Regions from separate parts of the Vibrio sp. R10-SF1-ISO8 genome, predicted to be linked through region 1. Evidence: predicted binding sites of a transcription regulator. Region 1 holds the regulator's gene; each other region holds the start of a gene.
What was found. The regulator CRP, encoded in region 1, controls carbon source genes, mostly activating them, when cyclic AMP is high. The targets are predictions, from matches to a motif close to TGTGANNNNNNTCACA.
Positions count from the first base shown of each region.

Region 2: malT (HTH-type transcriptional regulator MalT) is a predicted target of CRP. The motif match lies at 3,576-3,591, and genes of this name have one in related genera.
Region 3: deoD (purine-nucleoside phosphorylase) is a predicted target of CRP. The motif match lies at 8,134-8,149, and genes of this name have one in related genera.

Region 1 covers NZ_JCBDHL010000016.1:190,194-200,705, forward strand. The annotation lists gene astD (succinylglutamate-semialdehyde dehydrogenase) at 1-52, shown strand, start outside; gene AC6R00_RS12800 (DUF1338 domain-containing protein) at 236-1,027, shown strand; gene crp (cAMP-activated global transcriptional regulator CRP) at 1,388-2,020, opposite strand; gene AC6R00_RS12810 (phosphoribulokinase) at 2,263-3,132, opposite strand; gene AC6R00_RS12815 (YheU family protein) at 3,221-3,433, opposite strand; gene AC6R00_RS12820 (hydrolase) at 3,473-4,450, opposite strand; gene AC6R00_RS12825 (TIGR02444 family protein) at 4,472-4,951, opposite strand; gene AC6R00_RS12830 (ABC transporter ATP-binding protein) at 4,948-6,870, opposite strand; gene kefG (glutathione-regulated potassium-efflux system ancillary protein KefG) at 7,042-7,629, shown strand; gene kefB (glutathione-regulated potassium-efflux system protein KefB) at 7,619-9,415, shown strand; gene AC6R00_RS12845 (YheV family putative zinc ribbon protein) at 9,434-9,628, shown strand; gene slyD (peptidylprolyl isomerase) at 9,721-10,302, shown strand; gene AC6R00_RS12855 (isoaspartyl peptidase/L-asparaginase family protein) at 10,406-10,512, shown strand, end outside.
Region 2 covers NZ_JCBDHL010000010.1:553,971-564,482, forward strand. The annotation lists gene AC6R00_RS08165 (AraC family transcriptional regulator) at 1-596, opposite strand, end outside; gene malT (HTH-type transcriptional regulator MalT) at 676-3,384, opposite strand; gene AC6R00_RS08175 (glycogen/starch/alpha-glucan phosphorylase) at 3,951-6,404, shown strand; gene malQ (4-alpha-glucanotransferase) at 6,504-8,684, shown strand; gene glgB (1,4-alpha-glucan branching protein GlgB) at 8,871-10,512, shown strand, end outside.
Region 3 covers NZ_JCBDHL010000010.1:760,696-771,207, reverse strand. The annotation lists gene AC6R00_RS09155 (DEAD/DEAH box helicase) at 1-1,715, shown strand, start outside; gene AC6R00_RS09150 (DEAD/DEAH box helicase) at 1,856-3,199, opposite strand; gene AC6R00_RS09145 (Lpp/OprI family alanine-zipper lipoprotein) at 3,543-3,791, shown strand; gene AC6R00_RS09140 (L,D-transpeptidase family protein) at 3,841-4,746, opposite strand; gene phrB (deoxyribodipyrimidine photo-lyase) at 4,747-6,162, opposite strand; gene AC6R00_RS09130 (MerR family transcriptional regulator) at 6,172-6,960, opposite strand; gene AC6R00_RS09125 (YbgA family protein) at 6,950-7,903, opposite strand; gene deoD (purine-nucleoside phosphorylase) at 8,255-8,965, shown strand; gene AC6R00_RS09115 (transposase) at 9,025-10,494, shown strand.

The DNA.
Region 1 (10,512 bases):
AGGAGGAGAAACACTTCTTCCTGCAACGCTAAGCCCAGGTGTTGAACTATAAAAAACCATAAATTTTAGGGAATTCCCTTCTCGCCTCCCCGAGCCGGGAGGCATTTGAAACGTCACAGGCTGAAGGCTATCTGATCAAACTTTCTGGACACATTTGGTTGGATGGCCTTTTTTATAATTAAACAGATAACTACTCATTCTCCATTTACGTAAACCACCCCTACAAGGAGGCGTTATGACGCCAGATGTTTTATTCCAACAGTTATGGAATGACTATATTCAACGCTTATGTCCCTCTGCTGAACAAGTCCACCAACTTCTGCAAGAAGACGAAGCGCTGATCAATGACCACATTGCTCTGCGCACTTTCAATGTAGAACCCCTGGGCATTGCGACCCTTGCACAACCATTCTTAGACGTAGGCTACAAGCCATGCGGTGACTATGTGTTTGAAAGCAAGAAGCTTGTTGCCAAACATTATGAGCACCCAGACCCGAAACAGCCAAAAGTGTTCATCAGTGAATTGAAGGTTGAAGAGTGTTCTGCCGAGCTACAAGCTATTGTCGCTAAGCTTGTCGAGCAATTGGACACCAGTAAGCTAAAAGGTCATGAGTTCTTGTATGGCGGTCGTTTGTGGGACATCAGCTTTGCTGACTTTCAGACGTTAGCGAAAGAAAGTGAGTACGCTTCTTGGTTAGCAGCGCATGGTTACGGCGCTAACCACTTTACGGTTAGCGTCAATCAGCTCAACGCGTTTGAAGAAGTAAAAGGTGTCAATGACCACCTACGCGATTCCGGCTTTACCATCAATGAGTTTGGTGGCGAAGTGAAGGGCTCTCCTGATGTGCTGCTAGAGCAATCTTCAACGATGGCGGATAAAGTCGCGGTAACCTTCACTGAAGGTACAGAGATTATCCCTGGCGGTTTCTACGAGTTTGCTAAGCGCTACCCAATGAGCAACGGTGAACTTTATCCAGGATTTGTCGCAGCTTCTGCTGACAAGATCTTCGAGAGTACGAACGGGTAGAGAGTAGATGCGAGATTCGGGCTTCGCCCTGCGAGAGTCGAGATCGGACTTCGTCCTTCGAGAGGTGGGAGCTAGTAGTGAGGCGATAGAGCCTTATGTCTACAAGGTGTTGACAGAACGAGTCCTTAATCAGTCATAATTTTCTCGATTCTCGATTCTCGATTCTCGATTCTCGATTCTCGATTCTCGATTCTCGATTCTCGATTCTCGATTCTCGATTCTCGATTCTCGATTCTCGATTCTCGATTCTCGATTCTCGATTCTCGATTCTCGATTCTCGATTCTCGATTCTCGATTCTCGATAAAAAAGCCACCAATGTCTCCATTGGTGGCTTTTAAAATTTTAGCGGTTAATCGAAATTAACGAGTACCGTAAACCACGATAGTTTTACCGTGTGCAGAAATTAGGTTCTGCTCTTCTAGCATCTTCAAGATACGACCTACTGTCTCACGAGAACAGCCAACGATTTGACCGATTTCTTGACGAGTGATCTTAATCTGCATGCCATCAGGGTGAGTCATCGCATCTGGTTGCTTCGCTAGGTTTAGTAGCGTTTGAGCAATACGGCCAGTTACGTCTAGGAATGCTAGGTCACCTACTTTTTGGCTAGTCACTTGTAGGCGGCTTGCCATTTGCGCAGATAAGCGCATTAGGATGTCTGGGTTCACTTGGATAAGCTGACGGAATTTCTTAAATGAGATTTCCGCAACTTCACAAGGAGATTTAGCACGAACCCATGCTGTACGCTCTTGGTCTTCTTCGAATAGACCAAGTTCACCGATAAAGTCACCTTGGTTTAGGTAAGAAAGGATCATTTCCTTACCTTCTTCGTCTTTAATAAGAACCGCTACTGAACCTTTTACGATGTAGTACAAAGTTTCAGCTTTCTCGCCCGCATGAATTAGCGTGCTTTTTGAAGGGTACTTATGAATATGACAATGTGAAAGAAACCACTCTAATGTTGGGTCGGTTTGAGGTTTACCTAGAACCATAATATCTCACTTCCTCTGCAGGGTACGCTTGCCGCTTTCCATATTTTAGCTAAGCCTTAATCAAGACCTACTAGGATAAGAGCACTTTACAAATGCTGCAAGCCAACTTGTGTTTCGGTAAGAAATAGTATCCTTTTTCGAAAACGATTTCTTGATTTTAATCGGGTACAACTGGGGTTTTAGTACGCAAAACTGTGCACATGATCACGGTATGAAAAGTAATCGTGTTCTAGCTGTGGGTATTAACCAATTTTGCCCGTTTCGATGAGCTGTTGAAGTATCGGTTTAACGATTAGCTCCATGGCAAAACTCATCTTACCGCCAGGGACAACAATCGTGTTATGACGCGACATAAATGCCCCATCAATCATTGCCAGTAGATATGGGTAATCTACGTTTTTAATGCCTCGTAATCGGATAACAACAAAACTCTCATCTAAACTCGGAATGCCTTTGGCGTTAAGCGGGTTAGATGTGTCGACGGTAGGGACACGTTGAAAGTTAATATGAGTACGAGAAAACTGCGGGGTAATGTAGTTCAGGTAGTCATCCATTGAACGGACGATAGAGTCCATCACCGCTTCACGTGAGTGACCACGATCACGGGTATCTCGAACGAATTTCTGAATCCATTCAAGGTTCACGATAGGCACCATGCCAATCAGAAAATCAACATGCTGTGATACGTTAACCTCGCCATCGACAACACCGCCATGTAGACCTTCATAAAACAGGACGTCGGAGTTTTCTGGCAGATCTTGCCAAGGCGTAAAGGTGCCTGGCATTTGGTTGTATGGAACCGCTTCATCGAACGTATGCAGGTAACGGCGGATTTGACCGACGCCTTCTTGACCGTATTTGCGGAAGAACTCTTCAAGTCCATTGAAGTCGTTCGCCTGAGGGCCAAAGTAACTGATATGGCGACCTTGCTCACGTGCCTTACGGATTTCAACATCCATCTCAGGGCGCGTAAAGCGGTGGAAGCTATCGCCTTCAACCCATGCAGGTTTAACGTTCATCATATTGAACATCTTGCGGAAAGCTTCAGAAGTCGTTGTGGTACCAGCTCCAGAGGAACCAGTAACCGCAATAATCGGGTGTTTTGCTGACATGACAAACCTTGTCGTAATCTAATCCTTTAAACGAAAACCACTATAGCACGCTTTAGTGGTCAGTCACTGTATGCGATGCGCTAAAGTACTAAAACTTTCGTTTGAGTTGAATATCAACGGTTTCGTGCAGTTCAGAGAACACAACAACCGCTTCCCCTGATTCCAACTGGGTACGTATTTGATCGACTTTGTCTTGCAGCGAGATCTCGACATCCCCGTAGTCAGTCCCTTCACGCAGGACGAACTCACGAATGAGATTTTCTAGTGTTGCTGGCTCGATTTGTTGCCATGGAACGATCATAAATACCTCTTATTTTATGATTTAGGCCAAGGTGATTGGCTACGCAGAGAGAGCCAAACTTTCATAGTATGCAGGTAGTGCCTCTTCGAGCCAAAACCTCGGTTTTAACGCGCTGCCGGTAACAAAACCAACATGCCCACCTTGTTCAAACAGTCGGTAGTCAATGTTATCAGGCAAGACATATTTTGGAATCACAGCATCGGTCATGAACGGATCGTCTTTCGCATGGATGATCTGTGTGGGTAGAGTGATTTCTTTTAGGCGATGGATGCCCGAGCAGCGCTGATAATAGTCTTCTGCGTCCTTGAAACCATGCAGCGGGGCGGTGATCAGGTCATCAAACTCGTACAGTTTAGTCACGCGCTTGATGTTTTGATAGCTCAATCCAAGCTCCCCTTTCAGCAGTTGATGCTTTTGCAGTGCGCTTTTCTTCAGCGATGATAGGAGATAGTTTTTATACAGCTTGGAAAAGCCTTGTTCGATGCGCTCAGAGCAGGCAGACAGGTCGAGTGGCGCAGACACTATAGTGGCGGCATCAAGCAAAGGATCTTGATTGTATTTAGCGAGGTAGTTGGCCAGCATATTACCGCCAAGAGAAATCCCGACCGCGACTTTGGTTTGTTGTGGGAACAGCGAATCTAGATGTTCAAGGAAGAAACGGGCGTCTTCCACTTCTCCTGAGTGATAGGCGCGAGCAAGTTTGTTGGGCTTACCGCTACAGCCACGAAAATGCATCATCACCGACAGCCAGCCTTGCTTAGCAAAAGCATCCATCAAACCATTAGCATACGGGCTGTAGAAACATCCTTCCAAACCGTGGAACAAAACAAAAATCGGCTTGTTTTTGGCTGACTTGCCATTGATATCTTCACTCCAAGCGATATCGAGGAAGTCTCCATCCGGAGTATCTAAGGTTTGCCAGATTGGTTCAAACAGGGCTTTTTTGCGAATAAAGCGCGGAGCAAGCGTTTGTAGGTGTGGGTTAGCTAATCCTTTAGCGGCAACAAAATGAGTCATAACGGTTCCAAAGCTTAGGGCTTAGAGATTGGCAATATCGTCGATAGGTTCAGCGAAAGCCTCATACAGCTGTTCACCGCCTAATTGGCGGCAGTAACGTAAAGTAAGGGGCTCTGCGTGATTCACTGTAAGTTCAATACTGTTGATGCAATCGACCAGATCAGATTGTTGCTGCTTTTCTAATTGCAGCTCAAATTGCAGTGATTCACGATACAAGGTATCTGGGAGGTGGAGCTTGAGTTTTCGTCTTAGCTCGCGGTAACTGTGCAGTAAGGCTTCTGAGCGCCCTAGGCATTCTTCAACCTTGTGCCAGTCTTGCTCTTGAAAGCAAACCTGCTGCTCATCAAGCCATTTAAGCAGCAGGAGTAGGTTAACGTTACCTTTGAAGTGGTTTTGCAGATGGAGGCACGCCTCTTTTACTTCTCGCACACTGTAGTACTGCAAGCTAAATTGCCACAACCGTTCCAGTGTTAAAGAAATAGCGACGTGCTTTGAACTCATTGGCTATTGAACTCCTGCTCCATATTCTCTAGCTCTTCTTGTAGAGCCATCCATTCCATTTCGACATCTTCTAGCTCACCTTTGCTATTGGCCTGAATAGCTAACACTTCGTTAAGTTTAGCTTTATTTTCGGCATCATAAAGTGAGTTATCTGATAATTGCGTTTCTGCTTCCGCAAGTTTAACGCCCAACTTATCCATTTTTTCTTCAAGTTTTGTCAGGTTTTTGCGAATTGGTGCCGTTTGCTTGCGGAACTCGGCTTCACGACGTTTTTGGTCTTTCTTTGCCGCCGCGCTGTTTACAGAGCTTTTCTCTGGTTGCTGAGCTTGAGCCTCTCGGCGCTCGGCTTTTTGTTGTTCCGTCAACCACTTGTAGTAATCAGCTAGGTCGCCATCAAATGGTGCAATTTGGCGGTCATGTACAAGGTACAAGTCATCTGTGGTTGCACGTAACAAGTAGCGGTCGTGCGAAACAATCACCATGGCACCTTCAAAGGTTTGCAGAGCCATCGTGAGTGCTTGACGCATATCCAGATCAAGGTGGTTAGTTGGTTCGTCGAGCAGCAACAGGTTAGGTTTTTGCCACACGATCAAAGCCAGTACTAGGCGCGCTTTCTCGCCACCAGAAAACGGTGCGACTTTTTCTAACGCTTTTTCGCCTTGGAAGCCAAAGCTGCCTAGGTAGTTACGCAGTTCAAGCTCGTTCTTATCTGGGGCGATTTGCATCATATGCTGCAGTGGTGTTTCTTCAGGGTGCAGCGTTTCCAATTGGTGCTGAGCAAAATAGCCAATCTTGACGCCTTGTGAGTAGGTTAGATCGCCGCTCTGAGGAATAAGCTCACGCGAGAGCAATTTGATGAGCGTTGATTTACCCGCACCATTGCGACCGAGAAGGCCAATGCGACTACCAGGGACTAGGTTAAGGCGTATCTTTTCTAAAATCAGATTGTCGCCATAGCCCGCTGATACTTCATCCATCATGATGATTGGGTTTGGCAATGCTTCTGGGTCGCGGAACTGGAAACTGAACGGGTTATCAAGCTGAGCAGGTAGCACTTTTTCCATACGCTCAAGGGCTTTGATACGGCTTTGTGCTTGGCGAGCTTTTGAGGCTTTATAGCGGAAGCGGTCGATATAACTTTGCATATGCGACATTTGCTTTTGCTGCTTTTCAAATTGAGCTTGCTGCAAGATAAGCTTTTGCGCGCGCTGATCTTCAAACGAAGAGTAGTTACCTGTGTACTCATTGAGTTGCTGGTTTTCGACATGAATAACGCGACCCACGATAGGATCTAGGAAATCACGGTCGTGAGAGATAAGGACAAGCGTACCAGGGTAGTTTTGCAGCCAACGTTCGAGCCACATAACAGCATCAAGATCTAAGTGGTTGGTTGGCTCATCGAGTAGCAAAAGATCCGAGCGACAAAGCAGTGCTTGTGCAAGGTTAAGGCGCATACGCCAACCACCAGAAAACTGAGTGAGATTCCAGCTCATCTGATCTTGGCTAAAACCTAAACCATCGAGTAGCTCTGCGGCGCGTGCGCGAATACTGTAGCCACCAATGGTTTCAATCTTGCCATGGATTTCGGCGACCAAAGTGCCTTTGTCCTGTTGTTCTGCCGTCTCTAGCTCTGATTCAAGGCGGCGGTATTCACGGTCACCATCAATGACATACTCAATAGCACTGCGCTCCAGTGCAGGGGTTTCCTGTGCCACCCAAGCCATTTCCCAGTGCGCCGGTTTACTGAAGTTACCCGCGTCAATAGAGAGTTCGTCTTTGATTAGGGCGAACAGGGTTGACTTACCACAACCGTTTTTGCCGACTAGACCGACTTTATCGCCTGGATGAATGGTCGCCGAAGCTTGATCTAGAAGTGGTTTGCCACCTCGAAGAAGCTGGATGCCAGAGAAGGTAATCATAATCTTTTGCTTTGTCTTTGCTCGTATTGCGACGAATAGTAGGGTAGTTAACGAGTTATGTCGATCGTTGCGTTATTGCCACTAACAACGTATAACAAACTGATAACGATAAATGGCAATAAAAACAGTCATAACTGGCTATTCATAACATTAAGGATTGCTGTCGAAGGAATGCAGAGTTTATCATCCGACAAGCCTAAAGTGTTGGTGCTTTATGCCCATCCAGAGTCACAAACTTCTGTGGCTAATCAAATGATGATCAAGAAGATTGAATCGCTTGATCACGTCCACGTGCACGATCTTTATGCACACTACCCAGATTTTTTTATTGATGTTCCGGCTGAGCAGCAATTGCTTGAAGAACACGATGTGATTGTGTTCCACCATCCTCTTTATATGTACTCTTGCCCCGCTTTGCTTAAAGAGTGGTTCGATCGCGTTCTCGGTAAGGGGTTCGCCTACGGCAAGGGAGAAGCGCTGAAAGGAAAATACTGGCGCAGCGTGATTACCACCGGAGGCAAAGAAGAAGCTTTTGGGCGCTCCGGTTACAACCGCTATCCGCTCGATGAAATTTTGCAGCCGTTTGAGCTTACTGCAGCGTTGTGTCAGATGGAGTGGATTGAGCCACTGGTGCTCTATTGGGCACGCAATGTCAGTGAAATGGAACGCTATCAACATGCGGAGACCTATCGTCAATGGCTGAATAATCCATTGCTAACCTATACTGAACAAGTAGTAGGGGGTGGGAATGGCGCTTGAAAGTGATTTTCTCCAGAGTAGTGTGATCTTTCTGACGGCTGCGGTTATTGCCGTGCCGCTTGCTCAGCGATTGGGTCTTGGCTCAGTGCTGGGCTATTTGCTTGCGGGCGTCGCGATTGGTCCTTGGGGGCTAGGGTTGATCCGCGATGTAGAAGCCATCCTCCATTTTGCTGAGTTTGGTGTCGTTCTGCTGCTGTTTCTGATCGGTTTGGAACTGAACCCGAAAAAGCTCTTACAAATGAAAGGCCCGATATTAGGGCTTGGCGGAGCGCAAGTTGTTGTCACAACTTTGGTATTGTCGTGCGTTGCTTATCTGGCAGGAACGTCTTGGCAAACCAGTCTTGTGATTGGTATGGGCTTAGCGCTTTCTTCTACTGCTATCGCCCTACGAGTCATCGAAGAGCAAGGGTTAGCTGGTGGCGAGACCGGACAGTCTGGTTTTGCGGTTCTGCTATTCCAAGATATTGCGGTCATTCCTATGCTCGCGATTCTTCCGGTCTTAGCCGGGAATACAGCAGGTAACTGGCTCGATGCGTTGTGGATGCTAGGTGGTGTCGGCGGGCTGCTGGTTGGTGGTCACTTCCTACTTAGGCCTCTATTTCGCTATGTGGTGCTCAGTGGTGTCAGAGAGTTGTTCACAGTTGCAGCACTGCTGTTGGTCATTGGCATCGCCTTGTTAATGAAACACCTTGGTCTATCCATGGCACTTGGCACCTTCTTGGCGGGCGTGTTACTCGCAGAGAGCGAATATCGCCATGAACTTGAGATAGCGATTGAACCTTTTAAAGGCTTGCTGCTTGGACTGTTCTTCATTGCTGTTGGCATGGCGGTCAATCTTGGCTTACTTGCTTTAGAGCCTTTCACAATATTAGCCGCTGTTATCGGGTTAGTTATCGTTAAGGGGCTGATTCTTTACCTTCTAGCACGACTCGCGGGCAGCAGTGCTAAAGCTCGCAGCAAGATGGCAGCAATACTTAGCCAAGGTGGTGAGTTTGCTTTCGTTATCTTTACTGCCGCAAGCAGCGAAGGCCTAATCAACCAAGAGCAAACCGCATTTTTGTTGGTGGTAGTGAGCTTGTCTATGGTCACGACGCCGCTGCTGCTGATGGCACAAAACAAATGGTATGCCCGTGGCTTAAATGCAGAATCAGTTGAGGCTCTGCGCAGTGATGTCATTAATAAGCAGCCAAGAGTCATCATCGCAGGCTTCGGTCGTTTTGGTCAGATCATTGGCCGTTTGATGTATGCCAACAAGATTAAAGTGACCGTCCTAGAAAGTGATGCGAGTCAGATCCAGTTGCTGCGTAAATATGGCTATAAAGTCTTTTATGGTGATGCAACTCAGCTCGATTTACTTCGTGCGGCGGGGGCAGATAAAGCAGAGGCCATGGTGATCTGTACTGATTCGCCAGACGAGATCATGCAAATAGTTGAGTTGTGCCAAACCCATTTCCCTGATTTGAAATTGTTGGCACGTGCTCGAAGTCGCGTCGAAGCTTATCAACTTTTGAGTCATGGGGTAGACAACTACTCACGAGAAACCTTCTTAGGTGCCTTAGATCTTGGTCGTCAAACCTTGATCAATTTAGGCATGCATCCGTATCAAGCAAAGCGAGCGGAAGCGCATTTTAGAAAGCTCGATAATGCTATGCTCAAAGAATTGCTGCCTCAGCACAATGATGATAAACAATTGGCCCAAAGAGCCAAAGAAGCCCGCAAAGAACTGGAAGAGATATTTGGTCGAGAGCTAGAGAGTGATCAACAAGCCAAAAACTTCTGGGATTAAACTAGTGAAACAAAACAGATGAAAAAAAGATTTATCGCAGGCGCCAGCTGCCCGAAGTGTTCAGCACAAGACACTTTGCGCTGGTGGATAGAGAATAATATTGAGTTAGTAGAATGTGTTGAATGTGGTCACCAAGACCAACGTCAGCCTCAGTCCGTTGAGAAAACAGAGCATGGCGGTCAAGAAATGATCGGCATTTTTAAGCCCGATTGATTGTGTTTCTATAAATCATCCCCATAATACCCCCGTAGAAAGTTTATAGACCTTAGTTTGGGCTAAGGTCCTTTATTCTCCTTGGAGTAAATATGAAAATTGAAAAGAACGTAGTTGTAAGCCTTGCTTACCAAGTGAAATTGGAAGACGGTGTTGTTGTTGATCAGTCTACGGCTGATGCGCCACTAGATTACCTACACGGCAACAACAACCTAATCACTGGTCTTGAAACAGCACTAGAAGGTAAGGAAGCAGGCGCTAAGTTCTCTGTAACCGTTTCTCCAGAAGAAGCATACGGTGAGCACAACGACGCACTTGTACAACGTGTTCCTGCAAATGTATTCCAAGGTGTTGAGCAAATCGAAGTAGGTATGCGTTTTCTAGCGGATACTGACCAAGGTCCAATCCCTGTAGAAGTGACAGAAGTTGATGGCGACGAAGTGGTTGTTGATGGTAACCACATGCTTGCGGGTCAAACTCTGACTTTCGACGTTGAAGTTGTAGCGGTACGTGAAGCGACAGCAGAAGAAGTTGAGCACGGTCATGTTCACCAAGCTGGTGGCTGTGGTCACGACCACGATCACGAAGGTGGTTGCTGTGGTGGCGAAGGCCATGATCACGGTGAAGAGAAGAAAGATGGCTGCTGCGGTGGCGGTAGCTGCGGTTCTCACTAATCCGTTAGCTTAGAACTAGATTGTAAAAGGCGTTTCCCGCTGTACGGGAAACGCCTTTTTTGTTATTAACTTATCAGTCAACTCGTTGTTAGGAGAGCCGTCGATGACTCAACCATTCTCAATCGCCATTCATGGCGGAGCCGGAACTATATTACGTGATCAAATGAGCGAAGAGTTAAAGGCTTCCATTCTAGCTGACCTTGAAGCATC
Region 2 (10,512 bases), on a different contig from region 1:
TGGAAGTTGGCCTGAAGTTGTTCGAAAAAACGCGCAAACTTTGCGCTTTGTTCGTCAGACAACTTATCCTGAGGAACTTCAGGTCTTAACCGATGTAAAATGAGTGCGAGGGCTGAAAACAAATACATAACGATTAATGGATCAGGGTTAGGTTGCCTCATCTCTAGTTGCATTTGCTCTACCAATATATCTATTCGGCTTTTACTATTTGCGTCGAGATCGAGCAGAGGAGAGTGGTGCGGATTTAAATGCGTAGGCGTGTAATTGGGCAAGCGCATATTGATATGGACTTGGTCGAGAAATGCTTGAGTGAAAATCAGCATTTTGCCTTTCGGCTGTTGACTAAAGTCGAAAGCCTGAACTTGTTCACGTTGGACGAACAGAATTGAACCCGGTTTAAAAGGGTAGGGTTCAAAGTCGATGTGGTGAATACCAGAGCCTTTTTGAATAAAAATCAAAGCAAAAAATGCAACACGGTGAGGTTCAGTTGGATCGTGACGTAGCCCTTTTCTCTGGTAAAGGCTCTCTAGTTCAAAAATCTCTAACTCTGCATTGTTTGCCTTACGGTGGTTGAATGCAATTTCTGGAATTGTCATTAGCTGCTCCACAAAGTGCCCTATAGAGTAGATAATAGGAAAGCACCTCTTGAACGTAAGAGGTGCTTTAAATCCTCACTTAATAACCCATCAATTGCAGAAGGTTTTCAGCGGTTTTAATCGCTTCTTTGCGGTTAGCAATATTGAGCTTCTGATATAGGTTACGAATATGCGTTTTGATCGTTGTGCCGGCGACATCGAGCTCTTGAGCAATCTGTTCGTTGCTAAACCCAGAATAGATCAGCCCCAGCACCTGCCACTCACGCTGAGTTAGCGGGCTAGTACGAACAAGCTCTGGGATATTTGGGTGATTGACTAGCTTTTCAACAAACTCTTCATCAAAGTGAACGGAGCTGCTGCGTTGGGTAGTTGAAATATCTTTAAGCAACTGCTGTGCGCGATGGCGCTCTAAGTCGCCGAGTTCACTTTTCTGGTTAAGTTTCTCTAAGATATGGCCAATCTTGGCGCCATCGACGAGGAAATTACCCAACATACCGGTTTGATTGGTTAACTCCAACGCGCGTTTTAGGTGTTCACGTGCAGTTTCTTCATCATCTTGAGAAACGGCAAGTACCGCTTCAACAATCAAGTTTCGATTGGTATCAGTCAACAACTCGTTTTCTTGCGCTTGTTGCTGTAAGAATTCAAGTGTTTTGCCTGCATCTGCATATTGCTCTAGAGCGATTTGCGCGCGAGCGATATTGCGCCACTGCAGTTGAGTGAAGTGATTGCATGCCGTTTCAGGACGTACTGTGGTTTCAAGCCACTGTTGAATGGAGTCTAGATCGCCTCTAGCTTGCCAGAACAGAATCAGCGAAAGTGATGCGTTGGCGGTCCAGTCAACATGGTAAGTGGACTGTTTAAGTAAGTGAGCAATCTGCTCGATAAACTTACCCGCTTTATCGAGTTCACCACGACCAATTGCGATACGTGCCAACATTGAGTAGCTATGTAAGTGCTTACTTGGACTGTGGTCGCCTAGAACATGTAAACCCTTGTAGGCACACTCTTCTGCCTCATCTAAGCGGTTCCAACACCACAGAATTTGCGCTCGGACGCGAAGCAAAAATTCATGCAGAGGCACTTGCTGTAATTGGTGCTCTTCGATCAGTTTGAAGGCATTATCCTGTACCTCATATGCCGCTTGAACATAGCCTTGAGCAATGAGGATTTCACTCTGCTGAAGCATTGCCCACAAGGCCTGATGATAGACTTGGTATTGGCGAGCCAGCTTTTCTGTTTGTTGCATCATAGGTAGGGCGCGGCTTAGATGCCCGAGTACGTGGTTAACTTCACCGACCACTGAGGTTGCAACGATGCGACTGCGATAAACCGTACTGTCTACTTGACTCAGTGCTAGTTCAGCAAGTTCGAGCGCTTTCTCTGGTTCGTCTTGGTTAATCGCAACCTGAGCACGCAGAGCATTGAACTCTCCCTGCTCTTTAGCACTTAATACAATGTTTAGCTGCTGCATCTGCTCATCGGCTTTCGACAATAAGTCACCGACATCGTTATATCTGTGCTGGCTTTGAGCCAACCAAGCTTGCAGCATGCAGAGTTTAGGCTCGCTATAAAGTTGCTCAGAGGTGAGGGTATTGATCGCTTTTTCTAGCGTAATTAGCTCACCGCCGTTAAACATCTTCCAACCATACTGGCTTAAGATATCCGCTGTCAGTTGGCTGTTATTGGCTTCTTGAGCATGACGCAACGCTTGGTGAGGTGAAGAGAGTTTCAACCAAGCTTTTGCTGCTGTTTGATGCAGTTGTTTCTCTTGTTGAGGAATACGCGCAGTACGTTCGTGAGCGAGAAATTCTGCAAACAGGTTGTGGAAGCGATACCAGTTTTGCTCGCCCTCTAGCGGGTGAATAAACAGGCCGAATCGGTTTAGTGACTCAATCATGCTAAGGGCATCTTCACGCTCTGTCAGCTCGCAGACCAACTGATCATTGAAATGATCGAGTACCGAACATTGAAGTAAGAAATGACGCGTTTCTTTGTCGAGAAGATCAAACACCTCTTCAACCAAGTAATCCCATAGATGAGCGTGATTAAACTGAGAGAAAGATTCCGCTGATTGAGCTAAGGTTTTATGCTGGTGCTGGGCTTGCAGAGCGATAAGTTGCAATGCTGACGGCCAACCTTCCACATAGTTTCTTAGATTACTTGCCGTTGCATCGTCAATGCCGTCCGCGACTCGTTGGTTAAAGAATCGAGTGGTCTCTTCCGTATCAAACGCGAGTAACTCGTCGCCAATTTCGATCATCAGATCGCGAACACGAAGGTTAGCGGTGCCAAGTGGTGGAGCTGCTCGGCTGGTTACAACCAAAGTGACGTTATCTGGCATATGTTTGAGGAAGAAGCGCATCGCTTCGTGAATTTCATCTTCTGAAATTAGGTGGTAGTCGTCTAGCACCAAGTAACACTCTTGATGGAAGTTCGACATTTCCGTGAAGACTTCGCCAAACAATGAGTGAAGCGACGAGAATTGACGCTTTTCCGCTAGCTTTTGTGAATTCGGGCAACTGCCATCCGTCGCTTTATTGAGCGCTTGTAGCAGGTAGTTGATGAAGCGGAATGAATCGTTATCGCTCTCATCAATACTGTACCAGCCTACGTGTGACTTATCTGATAGCCATTGGGCGGCCATCGTGGTTTTTCCATAGCCAGCAGGAGATCTAAACAAGACCAGTTTGTAAAATGGAGCTTGTTGAAGAAGGTCTAGTACTCGTGGTCGGACAATCGCATTATGTAAGCGAGCCGGGCGAGTTAATTTCGAAGGAATCCACATCTTTTTGTCCCTATGCCGTGCCCTATATTTAGAGGATCACGTAATTCCAATCAGCTTGGTACGTAATTGAGTAAATATTGTGCAATTAAGCTTATTGGCAAGGATGTTACTTGAGAATAATCGCTACAGTTATTGATCGACGGCGGGTTTTTCGCGTAATTCACATTTTGATGCTAACTACGCCCTATTTTTGTGATTCTTGTCACTTATTGGTGGGGTGAATAATGGGATTTGATCACCCACTTGCACCAAAAAGCATGTAATTTGCATCGTCTAGCAAATCTTATTGTGACCGAGTATGCATATTGTTCAATTGACTATGTTCCTCTACACATATCTTTAATACATCAGTTATAGGTTAAATGCGTTGATGGCGTGATCCCTATCACCAGAGCTCAGACGATGTTGAATTTAAATGAGAGTTAGATCACTGAGCCCTTGGTAATACGCCCTCTACGCCCTTCGTCCTCCTCCCAAATTGCCGTGTTGTGGGAGGATGTTTTGCTGTTCATGTCAATGCACGATATGGCACAGATGGATTAGAACCAATAAGTGAGATTTCTCTAATGAAACCTACGCAACAGAAAAATTTTGATAAAGCGACTTTCCAAGCTGATGTGAAGAAGCACCTTTCAGCAACTTACGCTAAGACTGAAGAGACTGCGACAGCGCGTGAGTGGTATTTAGCTATGGGCAAAGCGCTTGCTGAACTAACAACATTTGACTTGCTTAAAACCGAGCAAGATCCAAAAATCAAAAACGCAAAAAGCGTTAACTACTTATCTCTAGAATTCCTAATTGGTCGTCTGACAGGTAACAACCTAATCAGCATGGGTCTATATGATCAAATCACTGATGCGATGGCTGAACTAGGTCAAAACCTAACGGACCTACTTGAAGAAGAGCGTGATCCTTCACTGGGTAACGGTGGTCTAGGTCGTTTGGCAGCGTGTTTTATGGATTCGTGTGCTGCACAAGAATACCCAACAGTAGGTTACGGCCTACACTACGAATACGGTCTGTTTAAACAATCGTTCGAAGAAGGTCGTCAGCAAGAAGCACCAGACGCATGGCGCGGTGTTGAAGGCTACCCTTGGGAAGTCGCGCGTCCTAAACTTGCGCAAGAAATTGGCTTCTATGGTCATGTCGAAGTAACACATGAGAACGGTAAAGAAGTTCGTAAATGGGTACCGGGTATGAGCGTAAAAGCAATGCCTTGGGATCTACCAATCGTGGGTTACGAGTCAGATACAGTTTACCCACTACGTCTTTGGGAATGTCAGGCAATTGCACCATTCTCACTAGCGAGCTTTAACAACGGCGACTACTTTGAAGCGCAGCACGCTCTTATCGATGCGGGCAATATCACTAAAGTTCTCTACCCGAATGATAACCACGAGAAAGGCAAAACTCTGCGTCTAATGCAGCAGTACTTCCACTCGGCGGCATCGGTACGCGACATTCTACGTCGTCATGAAGAAGCAGGTTTTGCGCTGGCTGATCTTCCTAAGCAAGAAACAATTCAGCTTAACGATACGCACCCAACAATTGCTATCCCAGAGCTAATGCGCATCCTTATCGACGAGAAAGGTCTATCTTGGGATAAAGCGTGGGATATCAGTGCAAATACTTTTGCCTACACTAACCACACGCTACTACCAGAAGCACTAGAAACGTGGCCAGAGTCGCTGATTCAGCGTCTACTACCTCGTCATATGGAAATCATTTTTGAAATCAACCACCGCTTCCTACAAGAAGTACGTAAGATGTGGCCTGGTGATGGTGAGAAGCAAGCGAAGCTGTCTATCATCCAAGAAGGTTTCAACCGCATGGTTCGCATGGCTAACCTTTGTGTTATCGGTTCTTATAAAGTCAACGGTGTAGCAGCGCTTCACTCAGAGCTAGTGAAGAAAGACCTATTCCCTGAGTTTAACGAAATCTTCCCAGGTAAACTGACTAACGTAACAAACGGTGTAACGCCTCGTCGTTGGTTGAAGTTCTGTAACCCAGGTCTGTCTCAGCTGATCACTGACAAGATTGGCAGCGAGTGGCCAGCAAAACTTGAGCAGTTAGAAGGTATTGCTAAGTTTGCAACTGACGCTAAGTTCCAACAGGAATTCATGGCAGTTAAGAAGCAAAACAAACAGCGCCTAGCTGATTGGGTTCAAGAGAACATGGGCATCGAGCTAGATACAAATGCTATCTTTGATGTTCAAATCAAACGTCTGCACGAGTACAAGCGTCAGCATCTAGACTTGCTACACATCTTGTCTCTGTACCACCGCATCATCAATGAACCTGGTTTTGAGTGTACGCCACGCGTATGTTTCTTCGCAGCGAAAGCAGCGCCAGGCTACCACCTAGCGAAAGAGATTATCTTCGCAGTGAACAAGGTTGCTGAGAAGATCAACAACGATCCGCGCATTGGCAACAAGCTGAAAGTGGTATTCATCCCAGACTACCGCGTAAGCATGGCTGAAATCATCATTCCAGCGGCTGATGTTTCTCAGCAAATCTCGCTAGCGGGCAAAGAAGCATCAGGTACGGGTAACATGAAGATGGCGCTAAACGGTGCACTAACTATCGGTACTATGGATGGTGCGAACGTAGAGATTCGTGAAGAAGTTGGCGATGAAAACATCTACATCTTCGGTCTAGACGTTGAAGGCGTGCAAGCGGTGAAAGCGCAAGGTTACAACCCTTACGACTACTACCACGCAGATCCTCTACTGAAAGCATCGCTTGACCTGCTTGCGGGCGAAGAGTTCACCCCAGGTCAACCAGGCCTACTTCGTGCAACATTCGATAGCTTGCTAGATGGTGGTGACCCATACCTATGTTTAGCTGATTTTGCTTCTTATGTTCAAGCACATGAAGATATGGGCAAACAATACAAAGACCAAGCGGGTTGGGCGAAGAAAGCCATATTGAACACCGCCTTGGTTGGTAAGTTCACCTCTGACCGTTCAATTAGAGACTACGTGAACAACATTTGGAAATTAGAAGCTGTTAAGCGCTAATTGATTAAAAAGCCAAGGCCATGTGCCTTGGCTCTACTCTTTTTATAATGATTAATAACCCTACATTTTGAAGGTATTAGCAGTCCTTCGGAGAGAGCGATGAAACAAGATAACGCATTAAAACAAGTCGCTGAAATGGCGAGAATTGCCGACAGCTACGTTAGCGCGTGGGGAGATGAAGCTAAAGTTGAAGACGAAACCATTCGTCACTTACTTGCGTCTTTAGGCTATGACACGACAAATGATGAAACTCTTCTGAAATCAGCAGAGAAAAAGCATAAGAAAGATGTGCTAGACCCAGTACTGGTTGTCCGCGATGGTGAACCTGTCGAAGTGGCGCTGAATCTAGGAGCGAGTGCTCGTGAAAGTGAGTTTAGCTGGCGCTTAGATACTGAGCAGGGAGAGGTACTTGAAGGCTATCTTCAATCGCAAATCGTACGCGATGAGCGCAAAGAGGGTGGCCCTTTAGTGTTTGCATTACCGAGAGATATCGCTTGGGGTTATCACAAGCTGACTATCACTCGTAAGCGTCGTAAAGCCCCTTATGAGATGACATTGATTGTGACGCCAAAAGCGTGTTTCAAACAAGATGGCATCTTAAACGGCAAGAAAATGTGGGGGCCAAGTGTTCAGCTTTACACGCTTCGCACTCAGCACAACTGGGGTATTGGTGATTTTGGTGACCTTAAACAACTGGTTGCCGATATCGCATCACGCGGTGGTGATTTTGTTGGCTTAAACCCAATTCATTCATTGTTCCCGGCAAACCCAGAAGGGGCGAGCCCATACAGCCCGTCGTCACGCCGCTGGCTAAACATCATGTACATTGACGTTAGTTCTGTGCCGGAGTTTGCACTAAGCATTGAAGCGCAGCAAAAAGTGGGCAGTGCAGAGTTCCAACAACGTCTGCAAAAAGCACGCGAGTCACACTGGGTAAACTACACCGAAGTCTCTGATCTGAAAATGAGTGTCTTGCCTCAGCTATTTACTGAGTTTAAGAAACGTCACTTAGATAAAAATTCAGAGCGAGCGCAAACTTTCTTAGCCTTTGTTGAAGAGGGTGGCGAGAGCTTAGTTCATCAAGCGGCGTTTGATGCGCTTCACGCTAAACTGCACGCTGAAGATTCTAATGTTTGGGGCTGGCCTGTATTCCCTGAAGAGTACCGTAAGTTTGAAAACAGTGCGGTGCAAAGCTTTATCGAACAAAACCAAGATCAAGTTCATCTTTACATGTACCTACAGTGGGTTGCCGATACTCAGATTAAAGAAGCGCAAGCTTTGGCTGAAGAAAAAGGCATGTCAGTGGGCTTATACCGCGACTTGGCTGTGGGTGTGGCGGATTCAGGCTCAGAAACTTGGGCGGATGATGGTAACCTAATCATGGATGCAAGCATCGGTGCTCCACCAGATGTCCTTGGACCACTTGGTCAAAACTGGGGACTACCTCCGCTGAATCCACAAGTGCTGCAAGCGACTGGCTATGATGCATACATCAAGCTGCTGCGCGCGAACATGAAGCACTGTGGCGCACTGCGTATTGACCATGTGTTAGGCCTGCTACGTTTATGGTGGATTCCTAAAGGTGAAAACGCAACTAAAGGCGCTTACATTTACTACCCAGTGGAAGACATGCTAGCGATTCTGGCATTAGAGTCGCATCGCTATCAATGTAGTGTGATTGGCGAAGATTTAGGTACTGTGCCTGATGAAATCGTCGAGATTCTACGCGACGCTGGCGTTCACTCATACAAGGTCTTCTTCTTTGAAACTTCAGAAGATGACGGCGGCTTTATTTCACCTGCTCATTACGCAGAGCAATCTATGTCTGCCCTGTGTACTCACGATATGCCAACGCTCCGTGGTTTCTGGCACTGTGAAGACCTTAAGATGGGTGAAGAGCTTGGCCTTTATCCTGACGCAGAGCAGCTCAAAGGTCTGTTCGCTGACCGTCTAGAGTGTAAGCAAGGTATCCTTGACTCAGTGGCATGGCATGGTTACCTACCAGAAGGTGTGGGCCGTGATGCGCAATATGTACCAATGGACTCTTACCTAGCGGAAGCACTTCAACTTCATGTTGCAGCAGGTTCTTCGACACTGCTCAGTGTCCAGCTGGAAGATTGGCTTGAAATGGACAAGCCAGTTAACATTCCTGGCACGGTCGATGAGTATCCAAACTGGCGTCGTAAACTGTCGATGAATCTCGACGAAGTGTTCGCGCATGAAGGGGTTAATCGCATTGCTCACAAGCTCACCGAAGTTCGAGCGAAAGTAAGCAAATAGTCGTCTAATTGCAGTTCATACATAGAAAATTTTAGGTTGTATCACTCTATGTAGAGCCGGAATTCGGTAAACTGTCATAACGCTAATTAAGCCCGCTGCATAGCGGGCTTTTTGGGTCATTTGACCTGTCAATACGACAACTAATCTTATTTGGATTATGAAAGTTAGGTTAGGGAGAGAAGTAACTTGAAAACAACAACGTTAGATAAGGCAACAAAGATTTATAACCGGCTTTCACACGCGACATTCGCTGACCCATTTTCGTTTATCGGGCCTTTTATCGATCCAGAGCACGGTGCTTTGCGTGTATGGATGCCAGGCGCTGATAAAGTTGAATTAGTGATCGACGATCAGCGAGTAGAACTTGAAAGGGAAGATGCCTCTGGCTTTATCCTTAAACAAGAGCAAGATTTACACTTAACACACTACCTGCTTGCCGTCGATTGGAATGGCACCGAGCAACTGGTAGATGATCCTTATCAGTATCACAACATCTACGCTGAATATGATGAGCTGCATACGCCTAAAGAAATGTACAAGCATATGGGCGCGCAGTTTATGACGCTTGAGCGTGGTGGCAAACAGATTTCGGGTATCCGTTTTTTGGTATACGCTCCGCATGCTTCTGCGTGTAGTTTGGTGGGCGAGTTCAACCAGTGGGATGGACGCCGCACGCCTATGCAGCGTCTCGACTATGGTATCTGGGGTATCTTTATTCCAAATCTCCCTGAAGGTACTCAATACAAATTTGAGTTAAAAGGGCCAAATGGCGAAGGCTTACCTCATAAGGCTGATCCTTGGGGCGCGTTTGCGGAGCAGTACCCTTCTTTTTCTTCAGTGACTTACGATCATAGCCGTTACCAATGGCAAGATGATCAGTGGCAAAATCGTCCAGTGACGGAAAAGCGCAAAGAAGCGCTCTCTTTCTATGAGCTGCATGCGGGTTCTTGGCGTCGTGGTGCGAACGGTGACTTCTTAAACTACCGTGAGTTGGCTGAGCAGCTAATTCCTTATCTTGTCGATATGGGCTACACCCACATCGAATTGATGCCTGTTTCCGAGCACCCATTCTATGGCTCTTGGGGCTATCAGCCAGTGGGTTTATTTGCGCCAACCAGTCGTTTTGGTACACCAGATGACTTTAAATACTTCGTCGATCAGTGTCACCAGGCCGGTCTAGGTGTGGTACTTGATTGGGTGCCAGCGCACTTCCCATCAGATGATCACGGCTTAGCGAATTTTGATGGTACGCCTTTATTCCACGACCCAGACCCTCGTCGCGGTTGGCACCAAGATTGGAACTCATACATCTACGATCTAGGCCGTGAACATGTAAGACGTTTCTTAGTTTCTAACGCATTGTATTGGTTTGAGCAGTTCCATATTGATGGCATTCGAGTCGATGCTGTCGCGTCTATGTTGTACCTCGATTACTCACGTAGCCATGATCAATGGATTCCAAACGTTGATGGTGGCAATGAAAACTACGATGCGATTGCCACGCTGAAGTGGATGAATGAGGAAGTGTACAAATACTTCCCGAATGCGATGACCATAGCTGAAGAATCGACCGCATTCCCGGGAGTGTCTGCACCTACCTTTATGGGCGGCTTAGGCTTTGGATTTAAGTGGAATATGGGCTGGATGCACGACTCTTTGTCTTACATTCAAGAAGACCCGATTCACCGTCAATACCATCACAATACGATTACCTTCCCATTGGTTTATGCCCACAGCGAGAACTATGTACTGTCGCTATCACACGATGAAGTGGTTTACGGTAAAGGTTCTATTCACAATAAGATGCCTGGCGACGAGTGGCAGCAAA
Region 3 (10,512 bases), on a different contig from region 1:
TCGTACTTGCTCCAACTCGTGAACTAGCGATCCAAGTAGCGGCTGAAGTTAAGAACTTAGGTCAAAACATCGCTGGTCTTAAAGTTCTTGAAATCTACGGTGGTGCATCGATCGTTGATCAAATGCGCGCACTAAAAAACGGTGCTCACATCGTTGTTGGTACTCCGGGCCGTGTTCAAGACCTTATCAACCGTGACCGTCTACACCTAGACGAAGTACACACATTCGTTCTTGATGAAGCGGATGAGATGCTAAACATGGGCTTCGTTGATGACGTAACTGAAATCATGGAGCACGCGCCTGAATCAGCACAACGTGTACTATTCTCTGCGACTATGCCTCCTATGCTTAAGAGCATTGTTGAGCGCTTCCTACGTGATCCTGAAACAGTAGACGTTGCAGGTAAAAACCACACTGTAGATAAAGTAGAGCAGCAGTTCTGGGTTGTTAAAGGTGTAGAAAAAGACGAAGCAATGTCTCGCCTTCTAGAAACTGAAGAGACTGACGCGTCAATCGTATTCGTACGTACTCGTCAAGACACTGAGCGCCTAGCCGATTGGCTATGTGCACGTGGCTTCAAAGCTTCTGCACTACACGGTGATATTCCTCAGTCTCTACGTGAGCGTACTGTTGATCACATCAAACAAGGTGTTATCGACATTCTAGTTGCAACTGACGTTGTAGCACGTGGCCTTGACGTTCCACGTATCACGCACGTATTCAACTACGACATCCCATTCGATGTTGAGTCTTACATCCACCGTATCGGCCGTACAGGTCGTGCTGGACGTAAAGGTAAAGCGATCCTTCTAGTTCGCACTAACCAACTACGTATGCTTCGCACTATTGAACGTGTAACTAAGTCATCAATGGAAGAGATTCAACTTCCACACCGTGACAAAGTTGCAGAAGCTCGCGTTGCAAAACTTGGTGCCGAGCTTGAAGCAGATAAAGAACATAAAGCACTAGAGAAGTTCTCTGAGCTAGTTGAAAAACTACAAGAATCTCTTGAGCTAGACGCGGCAACACTGGCTGCCATTCTTCTTAAGCGTCAGCAAGGTAAGCGCCCACTATTCTACATTGGTGAAGACCCAATGATTGAAGCGATTGAGCGTGACAAGCAACGTCGTAAGGAGCGTCGTGAAGGCGGCCGTGATGGTCGTGGTCGTGACCGTAACTTCAACAACCAAGACTGGGATACATACCAGCTGCAAGTTGGTCGTGAGCAAGGCGTTCAGGTTAAAGACATCGTTGGCGCATTGGCAAACGAGCTTGGCCTAGTTAAAGGTTCAATCGGTGCGATTAAACTAGCACAAGGCGAAACTTACGTTCAGCTACCAAAAGCAATGTCGTCTGAGACAGCTAACAAGCTACGTAAACTACGCATTCGTCAGAAAGAAGTTGGCGCGGTAGTGTGTGACTTTGATGACTTCCGTGAGCCTCGTGGTCGTCGTGATGGCGGTCGCCGTGACGGTGGACGTCGCGATGGTGGTGGTTACCGTGGCAACCGTGATGGAAACCGCGAAGGTGGTTACCGTGGCAACCGTGATGGAAACCGCGAAGGTGGCTACCGTGGCAACCGTGAAGGCGGTCGTGGTAATCGCGAAGGTGGTCGTCGTGATGGCGAGCGTCGCTTTGACCGTAACCGTGGTGGCGATCACCGTGGTAACTACCGTGGCGAACGTGGCCATGGTCGTGGTAACCGCGAAGATTAATCACCTCTGCTAGCAAGCATTAAAAAAGGAGCCAAATTTGGCTCCTTTTTTTGTCCGTTGATTTTGCGCTGCTTCAACCAAACTCTTGATACAAAAAAGCCATTTGGCAGAACCAAATGGCTTTGTTAGTTTAACTCTGATTACTCGCTATCAGGTTTAGGCGGTGTTTTCTTCTTAGGAATAAACACGCTATCACCCACTGCTACATTCTGGTGGAAGCTCTTGTCACGCTTGACTGGCTTCTTCGCTGACTTCTTCGCTTGTGGCTTGGCTTTGTTAGTCGCTTTGCCCTTGTTACGGAAATCAGGTTTACGCGGTTTCAAACCTTTAAACTTGCCTTTTAACCCTTCAAGCTCAGAGAAGTTTAAGTCTTGCTGTAGATAAGCCTCTACACGCTTAAAGCTATCCCAGTCTTTTGGACCTACCAGAGAAACGGCATCACCTTTATTACCAGCACGGCCTGTACGACCTACACGGTGAACATATTCTTCCGTATGTTTTGGCATGTCGAAGTTTACAACATGGGTAACGTTAGCGATATCTAGACCACGAGAAGCGACGTCTGTCGTGACCAGTATTTTGAACACAGCGCGTTCAAACTGACTCATGATGGTATTACGTTGAGTCTGGTTTAAGCTACCGCTAAGCGCGATTGCTTTGAGCTTCTTCTCGTTAAGTTTTTCTGTTAAACGCTCTGTATCAACACGCGTTGCAGTAAAGATAATCAGCTGTTTGTATTCTGCTTCTTCTAGAATGCGCTCTAAGATTGCTTCTTTATGATCAAGATGGTCGCACAGGTAGAACTTCTGAGTAATGTCAGTATGCTTTTCTGTCGCAGCACCAATTGCAATACGTTTTGGAGCATCTAACATCTCCATAGCAATATCATTAACTTCAGCATGATCTAGCGTTGCTGAGAACATAAGAGTTTGGCGACGACGGTGTTTAGCCGCGTTGTGAATACGGCGAAGCTCTGGTGCGAAGCCAAGATCTAGCATACGGTCAGCTTCATCAAGCACTAGAGTTTCAAGGCCGTCTAGAAATAGAGAGCGATGCTCAAGGTGATCGGCTAAACGTCCAGGTGTTGCGACAATAAACTTAGGGTAACGGCGCAGAGCTTTCACTTGATCGTTAAAGTTTTCACCACCAACAATTAACGTCGCATCGTATGATAGTCCACCTAACATTGAGCGCAGCTCACCATACACTTGCTTCGCAAGCTCGCGTGTCGGAGCAAGAATAACTGCACGCGGATCCTTTGCAGAGAATGCTTTGTTTTTTAGCGACTTGTGTAGCATAGGTAATACAAAAGCTAGCGTCTTACCAGAACCTGTCTTTGAAGAAGCCAACAGATCTTTGCCAGCAATTGCGACAGGTATCGCACGCTGCTGAATTTCTGTCGCCTTCTTAAAGTCAAAGTGCTTCAAGTTCTTAAGTAAGCGATTGTCTAAACCTAAATCTTTAAAGTGCAAAGTATTCTCCAATTGGTCACACAGCGTTGTCATCACAGCTCGAAAAGCTTCGTACAACACGAATTATTCAAAAACAGGCTATGATAACTGGATTCACTCTGAGAGGATAGAGATCACAGAAAATATTCTTTTCCCCGTACTTTTACTCTAAATGTCAGTTCTATGTCTCTTGCATCTATTGCTCTTACCAATGAGACGTAGCTCAACTAATTTGATAATTACTTAAATTCTTGGGTTTTTTTGACTTTTGCTGGCTTTAGCAAGCGTAAAATTAGGGCTACACTGATTGACGTCACTATACGATAAAAAGGTATAGGACATATTTTTGATACTTATTTATGCAAGGAGTTCTCTCATGAACAAAATGTTGATCGCAGCTGCAGCATCTTCTGTTCTTCTACTAGCGGGTTGTGCATCTGGTCCAGACGAAGCGACAACGGCGAAAATGGATGAGCTAAGCAATCAAGTAAGCCAGCTAAGCCAAGACGTTCAAGCGCTACAATCTGAAGTACGTAAGTCTGGTGACTCTGCAATGGCAGCACAAGAAGAAGCAGCACGTGCAAACGAACGTATCGACAACATTGCTCAGTCTTACACTAAGTAATCTCGTCTTTTAAAAGAAAGGGTCTGCATGCAGACCCTTTCTTTTTTCTTTAGTTTATCAGTGTCGGGGCGACTATTTCGACTGGCACGCCATTTTGCGCCAATATAGCAGCTCTTGCTTTCACATCCGATTGATCAAATTCCTCTAACCACCAACTAAGCTCTTGTGGTATCTCAAGCACTTTCTTTACGCCGTCACTACGTGTTAATGGCTCATGTGCTTCTAGGAACACACTACGATCTGGTTCTAGTGCAACCTTTATAGGCTCATTTATCACAGTGACTTTGTCCCCAAGCTTAACTTGAGGGAATAACCACTCGATATCTTTTGGCTCCATACGAATACACCCCGAACTCACCCGAAGGCCGATGCCGAAGTCTTTGTTAGTCCCGTGAATAAGATAATCACCTGCACCATGCGCCAATCGCAGAGCATATTCACCCAGAGGATTTTCTGGACCAGCGGGTACCACTGCCGGTAATTCAATCCCTTTGGCTAAATAATCTTTGCGAATTGAAGCAGGAGGAGTCCAAGTCGGATTTGGACGTTTTTGGCTAATGGAGGTTTCCATTTCAGGCGTATCTCGCCCTACTCGCCCTATACCAACCGGAAATATATGCACTTTGTTAGACTCTGGCTCGAAATAGTAAAGTCGAAGTTCCGCTAGATTAATCACGATCCCCTCGCGATCTACGTTCGGCAATATTATTTGAGTTGGAATCGTTAAAACATAATCCGCCTTAGGCAAAAACGGGTCGACCCCTTTGTTGGCAGCCATCAACGACAAGAAACCGACATCGTATTGCTTGGCAATATTGGCGAGCGTCTCCCCTTCTTGTACCTGATGGTACTGAGTTCGCCCCACGATACTACTGCCCTCTACAGGTAACTCATACGTCGCAGCAAAAAGAGGCGAGCTGACACAACACAAGAATGCGAGAAACTTACGCACCATTTAAACTTCCTTGGCTTCTTTATAGAGGCTTAAGGTTATCTCTCTTTCGGTCTTATGATCAACTATCGGTTCTGGATATGACAAATCTTTAGCATTACCCCACTTGTGAGGTTGATGGATGTACTTGTCTGGCACGTTCATTAGCTCTGGAATCCAACGCCGAATAAAAGTGCCATCAGGGTCAAAGCGCTCTCCCTGTGTCGTCGGATTAAAAATACGAAAGTAAGGTTGCCCATCACAGCCTGTCGACGCACACCACTGCCAACCACCGTTATTGGCGGCATAGTCCCCATCTACGAGTTTGGAAATAAAATAGTGTTCACCAACACGCCAATCAGCGTGAAGATCTTTAACTAGAAAGCTCGCCACTATCATTCTCAAACGATTATGCATCCAACCTGTTTCGTTAAGCTGACGCATTGCCGCGTCGACAATCGGATAACCTGTCAGGCCTTTTTTCCACGCATCGATGGCCTCTATAGGATTGAGCCAGACTAAATGGTCTCCCCATGAAGTAAAGCTCTTACCTTGCGACAATTTTGGTTCAAAGTAGGCTAAATGCTGATAAAACTCGCGCCAAATCAATTCGCTTTGCCAAGCCTCACGTCCACCACTTAAAGGAAGGGCTTGCTGGTACATGAGCCTTGCCATGCATTGTCTGACAGAGAGCGCTCCAATGGCTAAATAGGGAGAAAGAGTACTTGTGCCGTCAATCGCGGGGAAATCACGATGGGAATGATAGCTATCAACCTTGTCACTATCGAAACTTCTTAACGCTTGGATTATCTGCTCAGTATCTACAGCGTATCTTTCACTCGATACTCTTGGGTAGTCAAAATCACACTGGACTGAAAATTCTTCCACACTATTTGATGTCAGCTCCCCTCTCCTCAGTTGAGGAGTTAGCTTTGTGACAGCAACTGGATGACAATACATTGCGGCCAAGTAGGCGCGTTTGAACGGGGTGAATACCTTGAAGTAGTCACCTTGCTTGTTAACCACGCTGCCGGGTTTGAGAATGCATTTGTCATCATAGCTGTTACATTCAATCCCCTCAGTCACGAGAAGCTCGGATAGTAACTCGTCTCTGCAACGCTCATTGAGTTCATACTCTTTGTTAACATAAACGCCGCTCGCGCCTTGTTTTACCGCGACTTCAGCTACCAATCTCGCGGCATCTTTATAAGAATCCTTTTGAGCGTAGTAGAGGGAGATGTTTTTCTTACTCAGGTCGTGTTGCAATGCCAAAAGTCGACTATAAATTAAATCAGCCTGAATCGGGGCAAGTGAGTGTTCCTGCCAAGTTTGCGGCGTTGCAATATACAGAGCAACAACAGGATCTCCACTTGAACACGCTTCGCTCAAAGCGGTATTGTCTTCAACACGTAAATCTCTTCGCAGCCAGACTATCTTCATATTCAGACCTTACTTTTCTATTAAGTCTGAAAGGACAACCTGTCCTGAAAATGATGACTTTATCTTTCCAACAATAGCGATTTGTCCAGTTGTCAAAGGACGCGAGCTATAAATAGCGACGGTGTCGTACGCATTCAGCCCTTCGTGTTCAACTAGGCCGGACAAATCTTCGATTCCATCTATGATGACTAGGTTTTTGCCTGACTCTGATAAATGCAATGCCCAAAGACGTGCATGTATGTCGTTAACGCTATCGTAATTAATAAATAAGCATTTCCCGGACTTAGCGGCTTTGTTCTCTGCTTCAATAATTGCGTTGAGCCGAGCAACAAAAATGGACTCCATCAACCCCTTTTGTAAGGCACGCAAGCCGATTCTAACCACAGACAGTGCTTTCTCTGTCGGCTTCACAAACTGCTTTTGCACCACACCAAGTGGGTACTCTTTAAAAACAGTACTTACGATTGAATCCGCTTTTCCTTTGTTCAAATCCGCTAATGCCTGTAAGAAAGCACTCACTTCATCCAACTGCTCACTCACTAGATACTGCTCGCCTTTATTTGGTTCAGTGGACTCTAGTACGTCTTTTACTTTACCAATCGGAACTCCTTTACTCAGCCAACCTTGTATCTCTCCTATCAAGGCGATGTGTTCATCGGTATACAAGCGATGGCCTTTTTCAGTTCGTTGAGGTTGCACTAGGCTGTAACGTCGCTGCCACGCGCGTAAGGTTACTGGCTTAACCCCAGTAATCTCAGAGATCTCGCGAATCGCGTACAGTTTTTTCTCATAGCCCATATCTTAAACGTAACTCCTGTGGGTGAGGTTGCAGAAAAGCTTGGTCTTCCAAATAAGCATCTGGATGATCCGCTAAATAGTGCTTAATTAGTGTTAATGGTGCAAGCAAGGGAAGAAGCCCTACTCTATAGTCCTCTATGACTTGTCTCAGCTCTTTTTTCTGTGACTTGCTGAGCTCTCGCTTAAAATACCCCTGAAGATGCATTAATACATTGGTATTGTTTTTCCTACTTGCTCTGTGTGAAACCGCTGCCATCAAAGCGACTCTGTATAGCTTGTAGAACTCTTCAATGTCGTAATCCTTAACATTTGCCACGAGTTTACCAAGCTCTTTGTATGAAGCGGGGTGATGAGCCATTAAGGTCAATTTGTAGCGAGAGTGAAACGCAACGATCTTCCCACGAGTAGGTTCATCACCGACAGAATCATAAAAGTCTCTGAGTGTGTAAATACGAGTGATAAAGTTCTCTTTCAAAACCGGATCGTTGAGTCGACCATCTTCCTCTACCGGCAACCAAGGCATGGCTTTCATCAGCTCATTAGTGTACAAGCCTACCCCTACATTCTCTGCGCTGTTCTTTTTGTAGACTTTAACGCGCTCCATTCCGCACGTTGGGGATTTAGCGCATACGATGTAACCACACAATTCTTCTCGCTCAAGCTCTACAACTTTGTTCTTCGAGTAATCAACGACAGCCTGCGTATGCTCTTTGGTAGGATCTTTCGTTTCCACCAAAGCAATTCTATCCTCATTGGACATCAATCGTATAGTTGGCCTAGGAACAGGCATTCCAGAACCCACTTCAGGGCAAACAGGAACAAATTCGAAATATGGAGAAAGCTCCTTGGTGACAAACTTACTAACTTTGTGTCCTGAATCAAATCGAACACGCTCACCTAAAACACAAGAACTGATACCTATTTTTATCTGCTGCTGATTCATCATGGACTCCTTTGCCTAGCCAAGCTGTACAAAAACATTTCTTGTATAAGTTTTAGCACAATTCCCAAATGCTGTACAAAATAAATGTTTGTATAATGTGTATTTAACCTACGTGATTAACCACATTTTGGTTCACTGAATGAAGCAAACGTTTTTACAAATCGATTGCTCATTCACTTTCAACACATTTAGTTATCAACAGAGACTAAAAGCATCAATTACCCCCCTTTTGTGACATACTTCTCACGGAGCAAGGGCAGATATAGCTAGTATTGCCTCAACAGATTTTTCAAAATCAACATAATTAGTAATCAGCAGTTCGAATTACTAATAATTTTTGGAGTAATAACTATGGCAACCCCACACATTAATGCACAACCAGGTGATTTCGCTGAAACAGTACTGATGCCAGGCGACCCACTACGCGCTAAATACATCGCGGAAACATTCCTTGATGACGTTAAGCAAGTATGTGATGTTCGCAACATGTTCGGTTACACAGGTACTTACAAAGGTAAGAAAGTGTCTGTTATGGGTCACGGTATGGGTATTCCTTCATGCTGCATCTATGTTCACGAGCTAATCGCTGAATACGGTGTTAAAAACGTGATTCGTGTAGGTAGCTGTGGTGCAGTACGTGACGACGTAAAACTAATGGACGTTGTTATCGGTATGGGTGCGTCAACTGACTCTAAAGTAAACCGTATTCGTTTTAACGATCACGACTTCGCTGCTATCGCTGATTTCGGCCTTCTAGAAGAAGCTGTTAACCAAGCACGTACTCAAGAAGTACCAGTAAAAGTGGGTAACGTATTCTCTGCAGATCTTTTCTACACTCCAGAAGCAGACATCTTCGAGAAAATGGAAAAGCTTGGCATCCTAGGTGTAGATATGGAAGCAGCAGGTATCTATGGTGTTGCAGCAGACCTTGGCGCGAAAGCTCTAACTATCCTAACAGTGTCTGATCATATCATCCGCGGTGAGAAGCTTAGCTCTGAAGAGCGTCAAAAGTCATTCAACGACATGATGAAAGTAGCTCTAGAAACTGCAATCAACATCTAATTCATTCTTTTCGCCACCAAACCTAGTTTGGTGGCCCGAATAATCCCGAGGGGGAGATAGTGACAGCCGGCCAACTGCCAAAGGAAGCAAACGGGTTACAGCTCAACTTTTGTAAAACATTGGCGTGTGACAACTTTGGATTGAGTGATGCACATCGTTACGTTGTGCAGCATGCTAACCCTAAGCGACCTGCGATGGTATGCCGGGAATGTGGCGCTTTCCCCCCCTTACTTAACAACCAAGAAGTTCTCAACGAGCTTCATCGACTTCGTCAACTCCACAGTGATGGCCTTCCTGCTTGTCGCAACGACGAATGCGACAATTTTGGCTTATCGGTTCATACCCACAAACACCTCTACCATGCTTTTGGCTATAGCGGTGATCGCCAACGCTATCGCTGTAAATATTGCCAATCTACCTTTGTCGACAAATGGTCTGGGGCAAACAAAAAACTTCAATTCCAAGAAAACCTCCTTGGTTTGCTTTTTATGGGCTACTCGGTACGCGAGATCTGCCGTAAATTAGAAATCAATCCAAAGACGTTTTATGATCACCTCGATCATATTGCGAGCCGATGCCGACGTAAGCTCGCTATGTTTGATGCGCGCTGGGTGAATCATGCTGCAAGTTATGAACTGGCTTCTTTTTACGTCCCTCTACAGCCGAAAAGTAATAATGGTGTGTTGTGGATGGCAACAGGTGAAGCCCATAGTGGTTACATACTTTGTCAGCATGTGAATTATTCAGCAGCGGAAGAGCCTAGCGGTGATGTTGATCATGACCCATATCAGTACCCAGCCCGTTTCGTCTCAAAACAACACTCTTCCGAAGCGAACATGCCAGCCCCTACTCCATCGCCGATATTGAGAGAACGAATTGATCAGCAGTACCAAACCATATTAGCGAGGGGAAATGTCGAAGACCCAATGGGTAATCTCACGGTTTTCAACTATCCATCTAAAGGCGCTTTAATTCGCCCGCCTTACACTTCGTATGCGCATTTCTTGCACGTGCTTGATTTGTGCCAAGATGAGCGCCAAGTTTCAATCTACTTGCCACAAGACCCTGTTTTGCGTTCTGCAGCGCTCAGTGTCTGTCTGCCACGCATTCTGCGTCAAAATATCGACCTTATGTATGTTGAAGAAGATAAAGAGTGGAATGAAAACAACGCTATCAACAAAGTAGACATCGTCCATATGGGTTGGTGGAGAGATCGTTGGGCGATAGCATCAAGCCAAGATTCATCGAAAGGCATTTGCTATCTTGCCGGTCAAAATAATGAACCAAAACAATGGTTAAGAAGTGCTTCTATCCGGCGCACCCAGTTTTATCAGCAGCGTTTTCAGACCTTGTTCGAAAGTTTTGTCAACGAACCTAGACGCAAGCTGCGTCCAGGTGGACTAATGCCTATGTTGGATATTTTCCGTGCTTGGCATAATTTGTGCTATCAAGATAAAACGGGGAAGACAGCTGCTCAGAATCTGGAATTAACTCAATCACCTTTGACACTGCGCGAGCTCCTTTCATAATTATCAGTATTGTGACGA